One region of the Streptomyces sp. NPDC028308 genome, then DNA from elsewhere that is predicted to be linked to it. Evidence: riboswitches for the same ligand, from Rfam matches in the RefSeq annotation. Region 1 holds a riboswitch; the other holds the start of a gene.
What was found. A riboswitch is a leader RNA that binds a small molecule or an ion and turns the genes downstream of it on or off. The one in region 1 is predicted to bind glycine.
Positions count from the first base shown of each region.

Region 2: linked by a shared signal. The riboswitch ahead of gcvP (aminomethyl-transferring glycine dehydrogenase) and the one ahead of gcvT (glycine cleavage system aminomethyltransferase GcvT) in region 1 are both predicted to bind glycine.

Region 1 covers NZ_JBVHTO010000018.1:135,844-143,809, forward strand. The annotation lists gene ACZ4VA_RS35970 (EF-hand domain-containing protein) at 1-81, shown strand, start outside; partial or broken gene ACZ4VA_RS35975 (NADPH-dependent F420 reductase) at 276-977, shown strand; gene ACZ4VA_RS35980 (MOSC domain-containing protein) at 982-1,521, opposite strand; gene ACZ4VA_RS35985 (glycoside hydrolase family 25 protein) at 1,532-2,086, opposite strand; gene ACZ4VA_RS35990 (L-serine ammonia-lyase) at 2,201-3,568, opposite strand; gene glyA (serine hydroxymethyltransferase) at 3,735-4,997, opposite strand; gene gcvH (glycine cleavage system protein GcvH) at 5,011-5,388, opposite strand; gene gcvT (glycine cleavage system aminomethyltransferase GcvT) at 5,524-6,642, opposite strand; glycine riboswitch at 6,677-6,789, opposite strand; glycine riboswitch at 6,790-6,887, opposite strand; gene ACZ4VA_RS36010 (AAA family ATPase) at 7,086-7,751, shown strand; gene ACZ4VA_RS36015 (enhanced serine sensitivity protein SseB) at 7,818-7,966, shown strand, end outside.
Region 2 covers NZ_JBVHTO010000005.1:4,717-12,682, reverse strand. The annotation lists gene gcvP (aminomethyl-transferring glycine dehydrogenase) at 1-1,477, opposite strand, end outside; glycine riboswitch at 1,659-1,754, opposite strand; gene ACZ4VA_RS12550 (PRC-barrel domain-containing protein) at 1,871-2,248, shown strand; gene ACZ4VA_RS12545 (DNA polymerase IV) at 2,164-3,687, opposite strand; gene ACZ4VA_RS12540 (MerR family transcriptional regulator) at 3,775-4,407, opposite strand; gene ACZ4VA_RS12535 (bifunctional nuclease family protein) at 4,625-5,098, opposite strand; gene ftsR (transcriptional regulator FtsR) at 5,183-5,938, opposite strand; gene ACZ4VA_RS12525 (FHA domain-containing protein) at 5,977-6,948, opposite strand; gene ACZ4VA_RS12520 (DUF881 domain-containing protein) at 7,010-7,891, opposite strand; gene ACZ4VA_RS12515 (small basic family protein) at 7,897-7,966, opposite strand, start outside.

The DNA.
Region 1 (7,966 bases):
GAGGCCGTGATCGCCTCCCGTGACATCGACGGAGACAAGCTCCTCTCGTTCGACGAGTTCTGGGCCCACCTGAACAAGTGAGCCGGCCGGACGAGGGGCGCCACCGCAGCGCGGGGGCGCCCCTTCGTCATGCCCGCGGGAGCGGCGTACGCACGCGGCGGCCGGGCGCCGGTGCCGCACCGGGTCGGGCCCCCGAAGACCACCGGCGTCATCCGGCCGGCGTCACCCGTCTGCCCGTACCCCCGGAATAGCCCGCCGCCTCCGGAGGTTGGTGGTCCGCGTCAGCAGGCACCCGGCCCCCGGAAGGGCATGTCATGAAGATCGGCATCATCGGAGCGGGCAACATCGGCGGCAACCTCACGAGGCGGCTCACCGCCCTCGGCCACGAGGTCTCCGTCGCGAACTCGCGCGGCCCGCACACCCTCACCCAGCTCGCCGAGGAGACCGGGGCGACGCCCGTACCGGTCGAGGAGGCGGCGCGCGGCGCCGAGGTCGTCGTCGTCACGATCCCGCTGAAGGCGGTGCCGGACCTGCCGTCCGGCGTCCTCGACGGGGCGGCCGAGGGCGTCGCCGTGATCGACACCGGCAACTACTACCCGCAGCAGCGCGACGGCCGGATCGCCGCGATCGAGGACGAGGGCCTGACCGAGAGCCGCTGGACGGCCGAGCGGATCGGCCACACCGTGGTCAAGGCGTTCAACGGCACCTTCGCGCAGGACATCCTGGACCGCGGCCGCCCGGCCGGCGACCCCGAGCGGATGGCCCTGCCGGTGGCCGGCGACGACGAGGCCGCGAAGCGGGTCGTGCGCGGCCTCATCGACGAACTCGGCTTCGACACCGTCGACGCGGGCGGCCTCGACGACTCCTGGCGCCAGCAGCCGGGCACCCCGGTGTACGGACTGCGGGCCGGCGTCGACGGGGTGACGAAGGCTCTCGCGGAGGCTCCCGCGGAACGCCCGGCGGACTTCCGCGGCTGAGCCGTCAGACGATCCGCAGCGGGTGGTGCGGCCCGTCCGGCAGCTCGATCACGATCGGGTCCCCGGGCCGCACCACGCCCCCGGCACGCACGACGCTCATGACGCCGGTCAGCGGTCGGGGCGCGCCGTCCCCGTCCCGCTCGACCATCCGCTTGAGCAGGCCCTTCTGGAGGCCGTCGATCTGCGCGCAGGGGTTGCGCAGCCCGGTGACCTCGACCACGGCCTCGCCGCCGAGCCGCAGCAGCGCCCCGGTGGGCAGGCCCAGCAGGTCGATCCCGCGAGTGGTGACGTTCTCCCCGAGCTGACCCGCGGTGACGGAGAAGCCCGCCTCGCGGACCTCCTCGAACAGCTCCTCGTGGATGAGGTGCACCTGCCGCAGGTTCGGCCGCGTGGGGTCCTTGCGCATGTGGAAGCGGTGCTTGACGGTCACGCCCGCGTGCACGTCCCCCTCGACGCCGAGCCCGTCGAGCAGCGTGATGGCGTCCCGGTTCGGCTTGGTGAACGCATACGTCCCGTTGCGGCTGACCGCGGTCACTTTCCCCATGCGGCGAAGCCTACGGGTTCGCCCATTCCCGCAGATCGGCGGCGTCGGTGAAGGCCGCCACGTCCCTGTCCAGGGGGTCGTCGGTGTACTGGTGGAACGTCCAGTCGGCCTGGATCCTCGGCCTGCCCGCGCTCACGTAGTCGGCGATCCACAGACCGTCGCCCGCGTAGGACGTGCTGTCGACGTTCAGCCAGAAGTTGCGGTTGCAGTACAGGACGACCCGGTTGTCCGGGCGCAGTTCCTTGAGCTTGCGCAGGAAGCGGTCCTTCTCGGCGTTGCTCGCGTGCGTGCCCTCGCCGGTGGTCTCCCAGTCGACGGCGAGGATGTCACCGGCCTTGTCCGGGGCCTTGGCGAGGAAGTACTCGGCCTGGGCGGTGATGTTGCCCGGCCACAGGAAGTGGTAGAGCCCGACGACGCAGCCGGCGTCACGGGCCCGCTTCACCTGCGAGTTGAGCTTCGGGTTGACGTAGGAGCGGCCTTCCGTCGCCTTGACGAAGACGAAGGAGAGACCGTCGGTGGAGAAGGACGACGACTGGTAGGCGCTGACGTCGATGCCGCGCAGCATGGCGACTCCTTGTGCCGTGGGGGGCGGGGAAGTGGGGGGAGCGGCGAGAAACGCCAACTTCCTTGCCTTTTCCCTCACTTCGCGGTGCCCACCCCTGTACGCACGGAAGGGGCCTCAGCACTCGATGATGTTCACCGCGAGTCCGCCGCGCGCGGTCTCCTTGTACTTGACGGACATGTCCGCGCCGGTCTCCTTCATGGTCTTGATGACCTTGTCGAGGGACACCTTGTGGGAGCCGTCGCCGCGCATGGCCATCTTCGCCGCCGTGACGGCCTTGACCGCCGCCATGCCGTTGCGCTCGATGCACGGGATCTGGACCAGGCCGCCGACCGGGTCGCAGGTCAGGCCCAGGTTGTGCTCCATGCCGATCTCGGCGGCGTTCTCGACCTGTTCGGGGCTTCCGCCGAGGACCTCGGCGAGCGCGCCCGCGGCCATCGAGCAGGCGGAGCCGACCTCGCCCTGGCAGCCGACCTCGGCGCCGGAGATGGAGGCGTTCTCCTTGAAGAGCATGCCGATGGCGCCCGCCGCGAGCAGGAAGCGCACGACGCCCTCCTCGTCGGCGCCCGGCACGAAGTTCACGTAGTAGTGCAGGACGGCGGGGATGATGCCGGCGGCGCCGTTGGTGGGCGCCGTGACCACACGGCCGCCCGCCGCGTTCTCCTCGTTCACGGCCATCGCGTAGAGCGTGATCCACTCCATGGCGTGGGCCAGCGGGTCGCCGTCCGCGCGCAGCTGGCGGGCCGTGACGGCGGCCCGGCGGCGCACCTTGAGGCCGCCCGGCAGGATGCCCTCACGGGACATGCCGCGCGCGACGCACGCCTGCATCACCCGCCAGATCTCCAGGAGGCCCTCGCGGATCTCCTCCTCGGTGCGCCAGGCCCGCTCGTTCTCCAGCATCAGGGCGGAGATCGACAGGCCGGTCTCCTTCGTCAGGCGCAGCAGCTCGTCGCCCGTGCGGAAGGGGTACTTGAGGACCGTGTCGTCCAGCTTGATGCGGTCCTCACCCACCGCGTCCTCGTCGACGACGAAGCCGCCGCCGACCGAGTAGTAGGTCTTCGACAGCAGTTCCTCGCCGTCGGCGCCGAACGCCCACAGCGTCATGCCGTTCGCGTGGTACGGCAGGGCCTTGCGGCGGTGCAGGACCAAGTGGTCGTCGAAGGAGAAGTCGATCTCGTGCTCGCCGAGCAGGGCGAGCCGGCCGCCGGTGCGGATGGCCTCCACCCGGGCGTCGGCGCCCTCGACGTCCACCGTCCGCGGGGACGCGCCCTCCAGACCGAGCAGGACCGCCTTGGGGGTGCCGTGGCCGTGGCCGGTCGCGCCCAGGGAGCCGTACAGCTCGGCGCGTATCGAGGCGGTCGGGGTCAGTAGGTCCTCGTTGCGCAGCCGCCGGGCGAACATGCGGGCCGCGCGCATCGGGCCCACCGTGTGGGAGCTGGACGGGCCGATGCCGATCGAGAACAGGTCGAAGACCGAGATGGCCACGGGTAACTCCTCAGGGTTTCGGCGGACGCCGTTGTCAGCCGGTCGTGCGGGGCGGTGCATGCGGCGGGGCACCGCGCTCGGTTTCCAGTGTGCGCGGTGCCCCGGACGTTCGTACGAGAGAAGACGCTGTCATGAAAAGACGCGTACGGCAAAAAAGCGTACGAATTTACTTCAGGCCGGGGTACAGCGGGTGCTTGTCGGCCAGAGCGGACACCCGGGCCTTGAGCGAGTCCGCGTCGTACGAGGGCTTGAGCGCCTCGGCGATGATGTCCGCGACCTCGGTGAAGTCCTCGGCCTGGAAGCCGCGGGTGGCGAGGGCGGGCGTGCCGATCCGCAGGCCCGAGGTGACCATGGGCGGGCGCGGGTCGTTCGGGACGGCGTTGCGGTTGACCGTGATGCCGACCTCGTGGAGGCGGTCCTCGGCCTGCTGCCCGTCCAGCTCGCTCTCGCGCAGGTCGACCAGGACGAGGTGCACGTCCGTGCCACCGGACAGGACGTCGACGCCGACGGCCTTGACGTCGTCCTGGACCAGGCGCTCGGCCAGGATCCGGGCGCCGTCCAGCGTGCGCTGCTGGCGCTCCTTGAAGTCCTCCGTGGCGGCGACCTTGAAGGACACGGCCTTGGCGGCGATCACGTGCTCCAGCGGTCCGCCCTGCTGACCGGGGAAGACGGCGGAGTTGATCTTCTTCGCCAGCTCGGCCGTGGAGAGGATCACGCCGCCGCGCGGGCCGCCCAGCGTCTTGTGCGTGGTGGTCGTGACGACGTGGGCGTGCGGCACCGGGTTCGGGTGCAGGCCCGCCGCCACCAGGCCGGCGAAGTGCGCCATGTCGACCATCAGGTAGGCGCCGACCTCGTCCGCGATCCGGCGGAACGCGGCGAAGTCCAGCTGACGCGGGTACGCGGACCAGCCGGCCACGATCAGCTTCGGCTTCGACTCCTTGGCCAGCCGCTCGACCTCGGCCATGTCGACCTGACCGGTGGCGTCGTCGACGTGGTACGCGACCACGTTGTAGAGCTTGCCGGAGAAGTTGATCTTCATGCCGTGGGTCAGGTGCCCGCCGTGCGCGAGGTTCAGACCCATGATCGTGTCGCCGGGCTTGAGCAGCGCGAACATCGCGGCGGCGTTGGCCTGGGCACCGGAGTGCGGCTGGACGTTGGCGTGCTCGGCACCGAAGAGCGCCTTCACGCGGTCGATGGCGATCTGCTCGACCACGTCGACGTGCTCGCAGCCGCCGTAGTAGCGGCGGCCCGGGTAGCCCTCGGCGTACTTGTTGGTGAGGACCGAGCCCTGGGCCTCCATGACCGCGACCGGAGCGAAGTTCTCCGAGGCGATCATCTCCAGGGTGGCCTGCTGGCGGTGCAGCTCGGCGTCGACCGCGGCGGCGACGTCCGGGTCGAGTTCATGAAGGGGCGTGTTCAGAAGCGACATCAGTCGGGAGTCCTTAGCCTGCGGTGAATTCGGTGTACTCGTCCGCGGAGAGCAGGTCGTCCGGCTCGTCCGTGACGCGCACCTTGAACAGCCAGCCACCCTCGAAGGGGGCGGAGTTCACCAGGGACGGGTCGTCCACGACGTCCTGGTTGGTCTCGGTGATCTCGCCGGTGACCGGGGCGTAGAGGTCGCTGACCGACTTGGTCGACTCCAGCTCGCCGCAGGTCTCACCCGCGGTCACGGTGTCACCGACCTCCGGGAGCTGGACGAACACGACATCGCCGAGCGCGTTGGCCGCGTGCTCCGTGATGCCGACCGTCGAGACGCCGTTCTCGGCGCCCGACAGCCACTCGTGCTCCTTGCTGTAGCGCAGCTGCTGGGGGTTGCTCATGGCCTGGATTCTCCTGTACGCGGGGGACTGCTGATGCAGCGGGGACGTGGATGAGCTGGGCGGACGTGCCCGGGGGTGCCCGGCGCCGCGAGGGGCGCCGGGGCCGGGGTCACCGGGATCGCCTGGGGACCAGTGTCACTTCTGGCGCTTGTAGAACGGCAGCGCCACGACCTCGTACGGTTCGTGGCTGCCCCGGATGTCGACCCCCACACCGGCGGTGCCGGGGGCGGCGTGCGCGGCGTCGACGTACGCCATCGCGATCGGCTTGCCGAGCGTGGGGGAGGGGGCACCGGAGGTGACCTCGCCGATCACCTCGCCGCCGGCGACGACGGGGTACCCGGCGCGGGGCACGCGGCGGCCCTCGGCGACGAGCCCGACGAGCACGCGCGGCGGGTTGTCCGCGGCACGGGAGGCCGCCTCGGAGAGGGCCTCGCGGCCCACGAAGTCGCCCTCCTTCTCGAACTTCACGACCCGCCCGAGGCCGGCGTCGAAGGGGGTGAGCGACGTCGTCAGCTCGTGCCCGTACAGCGGCATGCCCGCCTCCAGGCGCAGCGTGTCGCGGCAGGACAGGCCGCAGGGGACGAGCCCGGCCGGGGCTCCCGCCTCGGTCAGCGCCTGCCACAGCTTCTCGGCGTCGGCCGGCGCCACGAACAGCTCGAAGCCGTCCTCGCCGGTGTAGCCGGTCCGCGCGATCAGCGCCGGGACGCCCGCGACGGTGCCCGGCAGACCCGCGTAGTACTTCAGGCCGTCGAGGTCGGCGTCGGTGAGCGACTTGAGGATCCCGGGCGACTCCGGGCCCTGCACCGCGATCAGCGCGTACGCGTCACGGTCGTCGCGCACCGCGGCGTCGAAACCGGCCACCCGCTCGGTCAGCGCGTCCAGCACCACCTGGGCGTTGGAGGCGTTCGCGACGACCATGTACTCCTGCTCCTGGAGCCGGTACACGATCAGGTCGTCGAGGATGCCGCCGTCCGCCCGGACGATCATGGTGTAGCGGGCGCGGCCGACACCGACCGAGGCGATGTTGCCGACGAGGGCGAAGTTCAGGAAGGCGGCGGCCTCGGGGCCGGTGACCGTGATCTCGCCCATGTGGGAGAGGTCGAAGAGACCGGCCTTCGTGCGGACCGCGAGGTGCTCGTCGCGCTCGGAGCCGTAGCGCAGGGGCATGTCCCAGCCGGCGAAGTCGGTCATCGTCGCGCCGAGAGAGCGATGCAGGGCATCGAGCGCGGTGTGACGGGGGGCGTTACTGCTCATCGGTGGGGCTCCCAAGGCATGACGGCGAGGTCGTTCCTCCCCATCTGTCATCGGAACCTGAGAGGTTCATCACGACCCGGCGAACCGGTGGTCCTGACTTGCACCTTGGGTGGAGCCACTGGTCAGCGGCCCGCTTTTCAGATGTGCCTCGCCCGCGCGGTATCGGGGCCTGAGAGATTCAAGGGAGGGACTTGCTCCTTCGGCGCCCGGGCGGATGTGCCCCGGGACTCTCCCGCGCGGATTCAAGCGGCCGGTATGCAGTTGGCGGGCACATCATTGCACGCATCCGTGAAACCCGGCAGGGGCGGCCCGTCCGGCGGCCGGCCGAGGACCTGTGACGGGTCTGTGGCAGGACGGGGACGGAAACGGGAGGCGCCCCGCATTACCTTCTCTTTACACTCGACGGGGATGGGACTCGGGATCCGAGGGGGAGGACGACCAGGGTGAACAGGACCACGGCGTACGCGACGAGTTCGGGCCTCGCACTGCCGGAACAGCCCGCGGCCCAGGCCCGGAAGGCGCGCGGGCGGTCCGGGACCGTCGTCCGCGACCTGCGCGAGCGCGCGGGACGCAGCCCGCACGGGCTGTCCTTCGGCCCGGCCGACCTGGTCGTGGTGACCGGACTGCCCGGCAGCGGCAAGTCGACGCTGATGCGCCGGGCCGTGAGCGGCGCCCGCGTCGACTCCCAGGACACCCGCGACCGCTGGGACACCCGCCTCTCCCGCTTCCTGCCGTACGCGCTCTACCGCCCCGTCGTCCGCGTCGCGCACTACGCCGGACTGCGCCGCGCGCTGCGCTCGGGAGCCGGCGTCGTCGTGCACGACTGCGGCACCCAGGCCTGGGTGCGCCGCTGGCTCGCCCGCGAGGCCCGGCGCCGCGGCGGCACCCTGCACCTGCTGCTCCTCGACGTCCCGCCGGACACCGCCCTGGACGGCCAGCGCGAGCGGGGCCGGGGGGTCTCGCGCTACGCCTTCCTGCGCCACCGCCGCGCCGCCGGCCGGCTGCTGCGCGCCGCCGAGAAGGGCGACCTGCCCGAGGGCTGCGGCTCGGCGGTCCTGATCGACCGGGCCGCGGCGGACGTGCTGCGCCGCATCGACTTCGGCGACTGACCCCCGTACGCGCCCACCGGCTAGGGTTTCCAGCCGGAACAGCGGTTCACAGCAGGCGGTAGACAGATGGACTTCCCGGCACAGGCGCACCCGCACCCCCATCCGCACGGCGGATGGCCAGGCAACGAACTGGAGGAGGTGCTCTCCGCATCCCTCGGAGTCCCCTCGGCGGGCGCCCGGATCGTCGAGGTGCTCGGCCGCAGCTTCCTGTGGAT
Region 2 (7,966 bases), on a different contig from region 1:
GGTAGCGCAACATCGCGGTCTCGGAGCGGTACTGGTGGAAGACCGGGTGCGCCAGGTAGTCGTCGGTGCGCAGCAGCGACTCGGGCAGCGTGTCGGCGGCCGAGGCGTCCAGCTCCTCGATGTCGCCCTCGACGCCGAAGGCGGTCCACACGGCGCCGAGCTGCTTGCGCCCGGTGGTCTCGTCGCAGGCGAGCGACACGTGGTCGGCGTCGACGAGGTGCAGGTTGACCCCGCCCTCGCGGGCGGCGGCCACGACGGCGGCGGCCCGGCCGGGGACCCGCGCGGTCAGCGTGTCGAAGTACGAGCCGTGGACGACCTCGACGCCGCCGGCCTCCAGGCCCGCGGCGAGGATGGTGGCGTAGCGGTGCGTGCGCCGGGCGATCGTCCGCAGGCCCTCGGGTCCGTGGTAGACGGCGTACATGCCGGCCATGACGGCGAGCAGCACCTGCGCGGTGCAGATGTTGCTGGTGGCCTTCTCCCGGCGGATGTGCTGCTCACGGGTCTGCAGGGCCAGGCGGTACGCCTTGTGCCCGTCCGCGTCCACGGAGACGCCCACGAGCCGGCCGGGCAGGCTGCGCGCGAACGACTCGCGGACGGCCATGTAACCGGCGTGCGGCCCGCCGAAGCCCATCGGCACACCGAAGCGCTGGGTGGTGCCGACGGCGATGTCGGCGCCGAGGTCGCCGGGCGCGGTGAGCAGCGTCAGGGCGAGCAGGTCGGCGGCGACCGTGACGACGGCGCCGAGCTCGTGCGCCTGCTCGATGACAGGCTTGATGTCGCGTACGGCGCCGGAGGCGCCCGGGTACTGGATCAGCACGCCGTTGATCTCGCGGCCGGCTACGTCGGCCGGGAGGCCCTCGCTCAGGTCGGCGACCACGACCTCGACGCCGGTCGGCTCGGCGCGGGTCTGGATGACCGCGATCGTCTGCGGCAGGGCGTCCGCGTCGACCAGGAAGAGGCCCTTCTTGTTCTTGCCCATCCGCCGGGACAGCGCCATCGCCTCGGCGGCGGCGGTGCCCTCGTCCAGCAGCGAGGCGCCGGACGTCGGCAGGCCGGTCAGCTCCGCGACCACGGTCTGGAAGTTGAGCAGCGCCTCGAGGCGGCCCTGCGAGATCTCCGGCTGGTACGGCGTGTACGCGGTGTACCAGGCCGGGTTCTCCATCACGTTGCGCAGGATCACCGGCGGCGTGAAGGTGCCGTAGTACCCGAGGCCGATCATGGAGTCGAGCACCTGGTTGCGGTCCGCGAGGGAGCGCAGCTCGGCCAGGACCTCGGCCTCGGTGCGCGCGCCGGGGAGGTCCAGCGCGTCGGCGTTCTTGATGACGTCCGGGACCGCGGCGGCCGTGAGCTCGTCGAGCGAGCCGTATCCGACCTGCGCGAGCATCTTGGCTTGGGCCTCGTGGTCGGGCCCGATGTGGCGCTGCTCGAACGGGATGCCCTGTTCGAGCTCGGAGAGCGGAATGCGATGGGCGGTCATTGCGGAGGCCTCCTGGTCTGACACGACCTTCGGGGGGTACCACGACGCGGGTACCCCGACGGCCTCCCCCTCTGTCATCTCAACCTGAGAGCTTCACCGGGCCGTCCAGCAGCGGACGGACCGGCTTTCACCGTCGGTGAGGGCGGGAGCCGACGACGCCCGCCCTGCTTTCCAGAGTGACCTCGTCCGTGCGGTACGTGTGCCTGAGAGATTCCGGGGAGGATTTGCTCCTTCGGCGCCTCCGGATCTCGCCGGAGGACTCTCCCGCACGGGGTCAGCAGCCGTATGCCAGCCTACCAGCGAGGACAACGCACGGGCTTTCGAGTGGCCGCCTTCCTGAATGTGCTCTTTCGTAGTGCTTACGGATGAGTTTTGCGACCAAGAGGAGGGACCGTGCAGACCGACATCGATCCGCGCAACCTGATCGGCCGCAAGGCGTTCGACCGCAAGGGCACCAAGATCGGCACGGTCGACGAGGTGTATCTCGACGACGCCACCGGAGCGCCCGAGTGGGCTGCCATACGGACGGGCCTGTTCAGCCGGGACGCGTTCGTCCCGCTGGAGCCCAGTGAGGTCGTGGAGGGGACCCTCCGGGTGCCCTTCGACCGCGCCCTCATCAAGGACGCGCCCGATTTCGGTGTCGGCCGCCACCTCTCCCCGGAGCAGGAACTCCAGCTCTACCACCACTACGGGCTCGATCTCGCGTCGCCCGCCCCGCCGGACCGCGACTTCGGCCGGCTCGCCGGCTCGGAAGAGGCCGGACCGGCCTGAACGCCCCGCTCCTCGGCGCTCTCCCTCGCATCCGTCACCGCCGCTGTCCCGCTCGCCGTCCCCGCGCCCTCCGCGGCACCGCCGGCCCCCGGCACCGGCGCGACCAGGGGCAGCGGGTCCGCCGGCTCCAGCGCGGGATCGTCGGTCCGGAACGTGCGCACGCGCCCGGGCCCCGAGTACGGCGTCTCGAACCGCACGGTCACCCGGCCGAGGCCGCTCCCCTGGACCCAGCCGTGCCCGTACTCGGCGTGCCGCACGTCGTGCCCCGACGGCCAGCGCCGCTCGGCCGGCGCCTCCGCCTCCGTGACGGCCTCCGGCACGCCCTCCTCCTCGGCCTGCTCCTGCGCCAGCAGCTCGCCCGCGGCGGCCTGGGCCTGCGCGAACAGGTCCTCCTGGGTGTAGTCGGCCAGCCCGGTGACGCCGACGCCCAGCAGCCGGACCCCGCCGGTCGTGTCCACCGAGTCCAGCAGCCGGGCGGCGGCCTCGCGCACCACCGAAGGGTCGTCCGTGGGCCCGCGCAGCGTCTCGGACCGGGTCAGGGTGGAGAAGTCGTACCGCCGCACCTTGAGCACCACCGTCCGGCCCGAGCGCCCGGCCTTCCGCAGCCGCACCACGCACCGGTCGGCGAGCCGCTGCACCTCCGTGGACACCCGCACCCGGTCGTGGATGTCGACTTCGTAGGTGTCCTCGACCGACACCGACTTGGTCTCGCGCTCGGCGACCACGGGCCGGTCGTCGTGCGCCAGGGCCATCGCGTACAGGGCGTGTCCGTGTGCTTTGCCCACGAGCCGCACCAGCTCGTCCTCGCCCGCCTCGGCGATCTCCTCGACCGTGGTGATCCCGGCGCGCCGCAGATGGTCGCCGGTCGCGGGCCCCACGCCGGGCAGCGTCCGCACCGACATCGGCCCGAGCAGGGCGCGCTCGGTCCCCGGCTCGATCAGCACCAGCCCGTCGGGCTTGGCCTGCTCGGAGGCGATCTTGGCGATCATCTTGGAGGCGGCGAGCCCCACCGACCCGGTCAGTCCCGTGACGGCCCGGATGTCGGCGCGCAGCTTCGCGCCCACCAGCCGCGCCGAGGTCTCGTCCCAGGCGGTCCCTGCGGCCTCCAGGTCGACGAACGCCTCGTCCAGGCTCAGCGGCTCCACGAGCGGCGACAGCTCCCGCAGCAGCCCCATGACCTGCTCACTGACGTCGCGGTAGAGCTGGAAGCGCGGTACGAGGTAGGCGGCGTTCGGCGCCAGTCGGCGGGCCTGCGCCATGGGCATCGCCGAGTGCACCCCGAACACCCGCGCCTCGTAGGAGGCGGTGGCGACCACACCGCGCACCCCGAGCCCGCCCACCACCACGGCCTTGCCGCGCAGGCTCGGCTTGGCGGCCTGCTCCGCCGAGGCGAAGAAGGCGTCCATGTCGAGATGCAGGATCGTGGGCGCGGTTCTCACATGTCCGATGCTGCCCTACGCCACTGACAATGCCCTGCCGGCCGCGGACCCCCGCGACGCCGCACGTGAGACGTGGGCGCCACGAGGTCAGACGGCGCGGTTGCGGCGCCGGGCCAGCTCGTCGGTGGGGTTCTGCCCGATCAGGGTCTCGCCGGTGTCGACCCGCTCCCCGTGCAGCTGTGAGAGCGCTCCCTCGACGTCCCGCCAGACGACCCCCACGGCGATCCCGAAGACCCCCTGGCCGCCCTGGAGCAGGGCGTGGACCTCGTCGGGCGAGGAGCACTCGTAGACCGTCGCCCCGTCGCTCATCAGCGTCATCCGCTCGAGATCGGCGAATCCCCGCTCACGCAGGTGCTGGACCGCGGTGCGGATGTTCTGCAGCGACACCCCCGTGTCGAGGAACCGCTTGACGATCTTCAGGACCACGACGTCGCGGAAGCTGTAGAGGCGCTGCGTCCCCGATCCGTGGGCCGGTCTCACGCTGGGCTCCACCAGGCCGGTGCGCGCCCAGTAGTCCAGCTGGCGGTAGGTGATACCCGCCGCCGCGCACGCCGTGGGACCGCGGTATCCGATCTCGTCGGACACCGACTCTTCGTCCGGCACCGCTGTCGGCCGCTGTGGAGCGGAGCCGGCCGCGTTGCCGTGAAGCGGGTACGGGCCGCTCTCCCCCAGACTGCGTCCGGGGGCACCCCCAGCCGTACCGTCGCCGCTGCTTCTCACGCCGACCTCCGTCCTTGAACTGCCTTCTCGACGGTAGGCAGTCGCCAGGGGTGCGTCAACGATCGCCACACTCGGCACGCCGAGTGATAATCACCCTAGGAGTGGTTTCCCGTGCCCCACCGCGGGGAAAGGCTAGCCGAATGCTCTCCGCGCGGGCCGTAAGACGCCTCACTGGCCTCCGGCATGTGCCGCTCGGAACCGCGGGCGGGCGGGGACGTCACTGACTGTTGGTCCCGAAGTCCTCGGGCGAGATCTGGTCGAGGAACTCGCGGAACTTCTCCACCTCGTCCTCCTGCTCGTCCGGGATCGCGATCCCCGCGTCGTCGAGCACCCCGTCGCTGCCGTAGATCGGCGTTCCGGTGCGCAGCGCGAGCGCTATGGCGTCGGACGGCCGCGCGCTCACCTCGACCCCGCTGGCGAAGACCAGCTCGGCGTAGAAGACGCCCTCACGCAGATCCGTGATGCGTACTTCGGTGAGCTCCTGGCCGACGGCCTCCAGCACGTCCTTGAACAGGTCGTGGGTCAGCGGTCGTGCGGGGGCCATGCCCTGCTGGGCGAAGGCGATCGCCGTCGCCTCCCCCGGGCCGATCCAGATGGGGAGGTAGCGGTCGCCTCCCACTTCGCGCAGGAGCACGATCGGTTGGTTGGAGGGCATTTCGACCCGGACACCTACGACATCGAGCTCGTTCACACAGCAACCCTAGGCCGTGCTCGGGACGTTTGGGTAGTCGGGCACAGAACGGGTGGACGATCCGCCACCGGCGAACACCCTCGCTCAGGGCAGCCGGACACCCAGCGCCGTCTGCACCAGAGCCGCGTGCAGCTTGACCGTGAGCCCCGCCAGCTCCTTCGCACGGGCCTCGGCATGGGCCCTGGTCTGCGGGTTGCGGTGGCGCCGCAGCGGGGCCACCACCTGGTCCACGAGACCGGCCTCACGGTCCGCGGCGGCCTTCATCGCGCGCAGGTGGCGCGGCTCGATCCCGAACCGGCCCAGCTCGACCACGAGCGCGGCCACGGTGACCGCCTCGGCGTCGTAGCCCCCGTCCGGCAGTGGAGTGACGAGCCCGTACGACTCCCACTCGGCGAGCTCCCGCTCGTCGATCTCGGCGGCGGCGAGCAGCTCGTCGCGGCCGATACGGGCCGCGGTGGGCGCCTCCGGCTCCCCGAAGAGGTCGCCCAGGCGCTCGCCGTCCCCGACGTCGCGCTGGCGGCCCAGCGTGGGCAGCCGCACGTCGTCGCCCCGCTCCAGGGCGTCCAGGTGCTCCCGGATGACCTTGAGCGGCAGGTAGTGGTCGCGCTGCATCCGCAGGACGTGGCCGAGGCGCTCGACGTCCTGCGCGCTGAACTTGCGGTACCCCGAAGGGGTCCGCCGTGGCTCGATGAGGCCTTCGGCCTCCAGGAACCTGATCTTGGAGATGGTCACTTCGGGGAACTCGTCGCGCAGCGCGCTGAGCACCGTGCCGATGCTCATCAGCCCACTGTCCGCGGCGGCGGTGCCGCTGCCGGCACCGCCGCTCGGTGTTTGAAGCATGGACCTTCCCTGGGTCCCCCCGGACGGAGTTCGGGTGGTCAGACTCCCCGCTGGCTCGCGTAGAAGACCAGCCGGTACTTGCCGATCTGCACCTCGTCGCCGTTCGACAGGGCGACCTGGTCGATCCGCTCCCGGTTGACGTACGTGCCGTTCAGGCTGCCGACGTCGGCGACCGTGAACGAGCCGTCCGCGGCGCGGCGGAACTCCACGTGGCGACGCGACACCGTCACGTCGTCCAGGAAGATGTCGCTCTGCGGATGACGTCCCGCCGTGGTCAGCTCACCGTCCAGCAGGAAGCGGCTGCCCGAGTTGGGACCACGGCGCACCACCAGGAGCGCCGATCCGAGAGGCAGCGCGTCGACGGCCGCCTGCGCCTCCGGGGAGAGCGCCGGCGACGGCGTCTGGCCCGTCACCTCGGAGTCGTAGGCCTCCAGGCCGGAGATGGAGATCGTGGACGTCGTCTCCGACGGACGCTCCGGAACCGCCCCGCCCCGCAGCGGCGCACCGCAGTTGGAGCAGAAACGGCTGTTCTCCGCGTTGCGGTTGCCGCACCTCGTGCATACCAGGGCCGACATGGACGGATCCTCCTGCCGCGGCTGCCCTCCAGGGGCTTGGGACGCGTACGGACCGGAGGTGTACCCTCCGCCCGCACCCGAGGTCGACGGATCCCCGAAACCTATGCGCCCGGACGCGGCAGGGTCAACAGACGGCGCGCCCTGACCACCGGGAACGTCACCGCCCGGACCAGCGACCTGGTCCCGGAACAACGGGCGGTCGCCCTGTCCCTCCGCGTCCCCGGGGCGCGGTGCACGGTGGCGGGCAGTCGCGTTCTCGTTGCCCTCTCGTGCGCTCTTGCCGAACAACTTCGCAAACAACTTCACGGGCGATTCCCCTTGACCGAAACAGACCCGCCCGTGGGGCAGGACGAACCCTGATTGAACACACCGGTCGACCCGGACATCCTCACAACGTCCGTATCCACCTGACAGTTTCCACCACGCACCACCCATTCGGTGCGCCGACCCCCCGCAACCTCATGCCCTGGCCCGGCAGCCGCCATGCGCCCGCGCCTCACGGGGAGGACGACCGAGCGTAGTCAGGCCGCTCCGCCGGTCGCAAGGCATCCACGACGATCTTCGTCGAACGGTCCACCGTGACGGTGGCCTGCTCCTTCTCCAGCGTCTGCACCACACCTCCGGGGATGTTGAGCGCCGGCTCCAGATCCTGCGGCTTGCCGATGACCTTGAAACGATAGGGCTGGGTGATCTTGTTCCCGTCGACGCTCACTCCGGCGCCGGAATCCGTCAGATAGGTGTCGGCGACCACCCGGACGCCGTTGACCTGGATCGCCTCGGCCCCGGCCGCGCGCAGTTCCTGGATCGCGTCGAGCAGCATGTCCGCCTGGACCGTCCCCTTCGTGTCGTCGATGGTCACCGTGATCCCGGGTCCCTGCGCCGCCACCGTGCCCGCCAGAATGCCGAGTTGCTTCTCCTTCTCGACGGTCTGCTTGCGGGCCTCCTCGGCCTGGTTCGAGCTGTTCCGCAGCTCGGTGCGCTGGTCCTCGAGACCCTGCTTCTCGTCCTCAAGACGCTGAGTACGGTCGTCGAGTTCATCGAGGATGCGTACGAGATCCTCCTGGCGGGCACCCCGCAGGGCGCTCCCGCTGTCGCTGTTCGAGGCCACCTGGACGGCCAGGCCGAACCCGAGGCCGAACAGCAGCAGCGCGACGATCAGTTGGGCGCGGGTCACCCGCGGCGGCCACAGGCCCTTCGCCAGCCGCTGACGGCCGGTCAGCGAGGGCTCGCCCTCGCCCTTCTCCTGCTCACCCGGTGCCGGCTCCGGCTCGGAGGCCGGCGGCGCGGCCGGGACCTCCTCGGGCAGTTCCCTGCGCAGGCGGTGCTCCGAACTCGCGGGAGTCTCGGAGCCCTTGGGTGTCTTGTCCTCGTCGCTCATCGGTCTCACGCCCGGAAGACGTGCCGGCGGATGGCCGCGGCGTTGGAGAAGATCCGGATGCCGAGCACGACCACC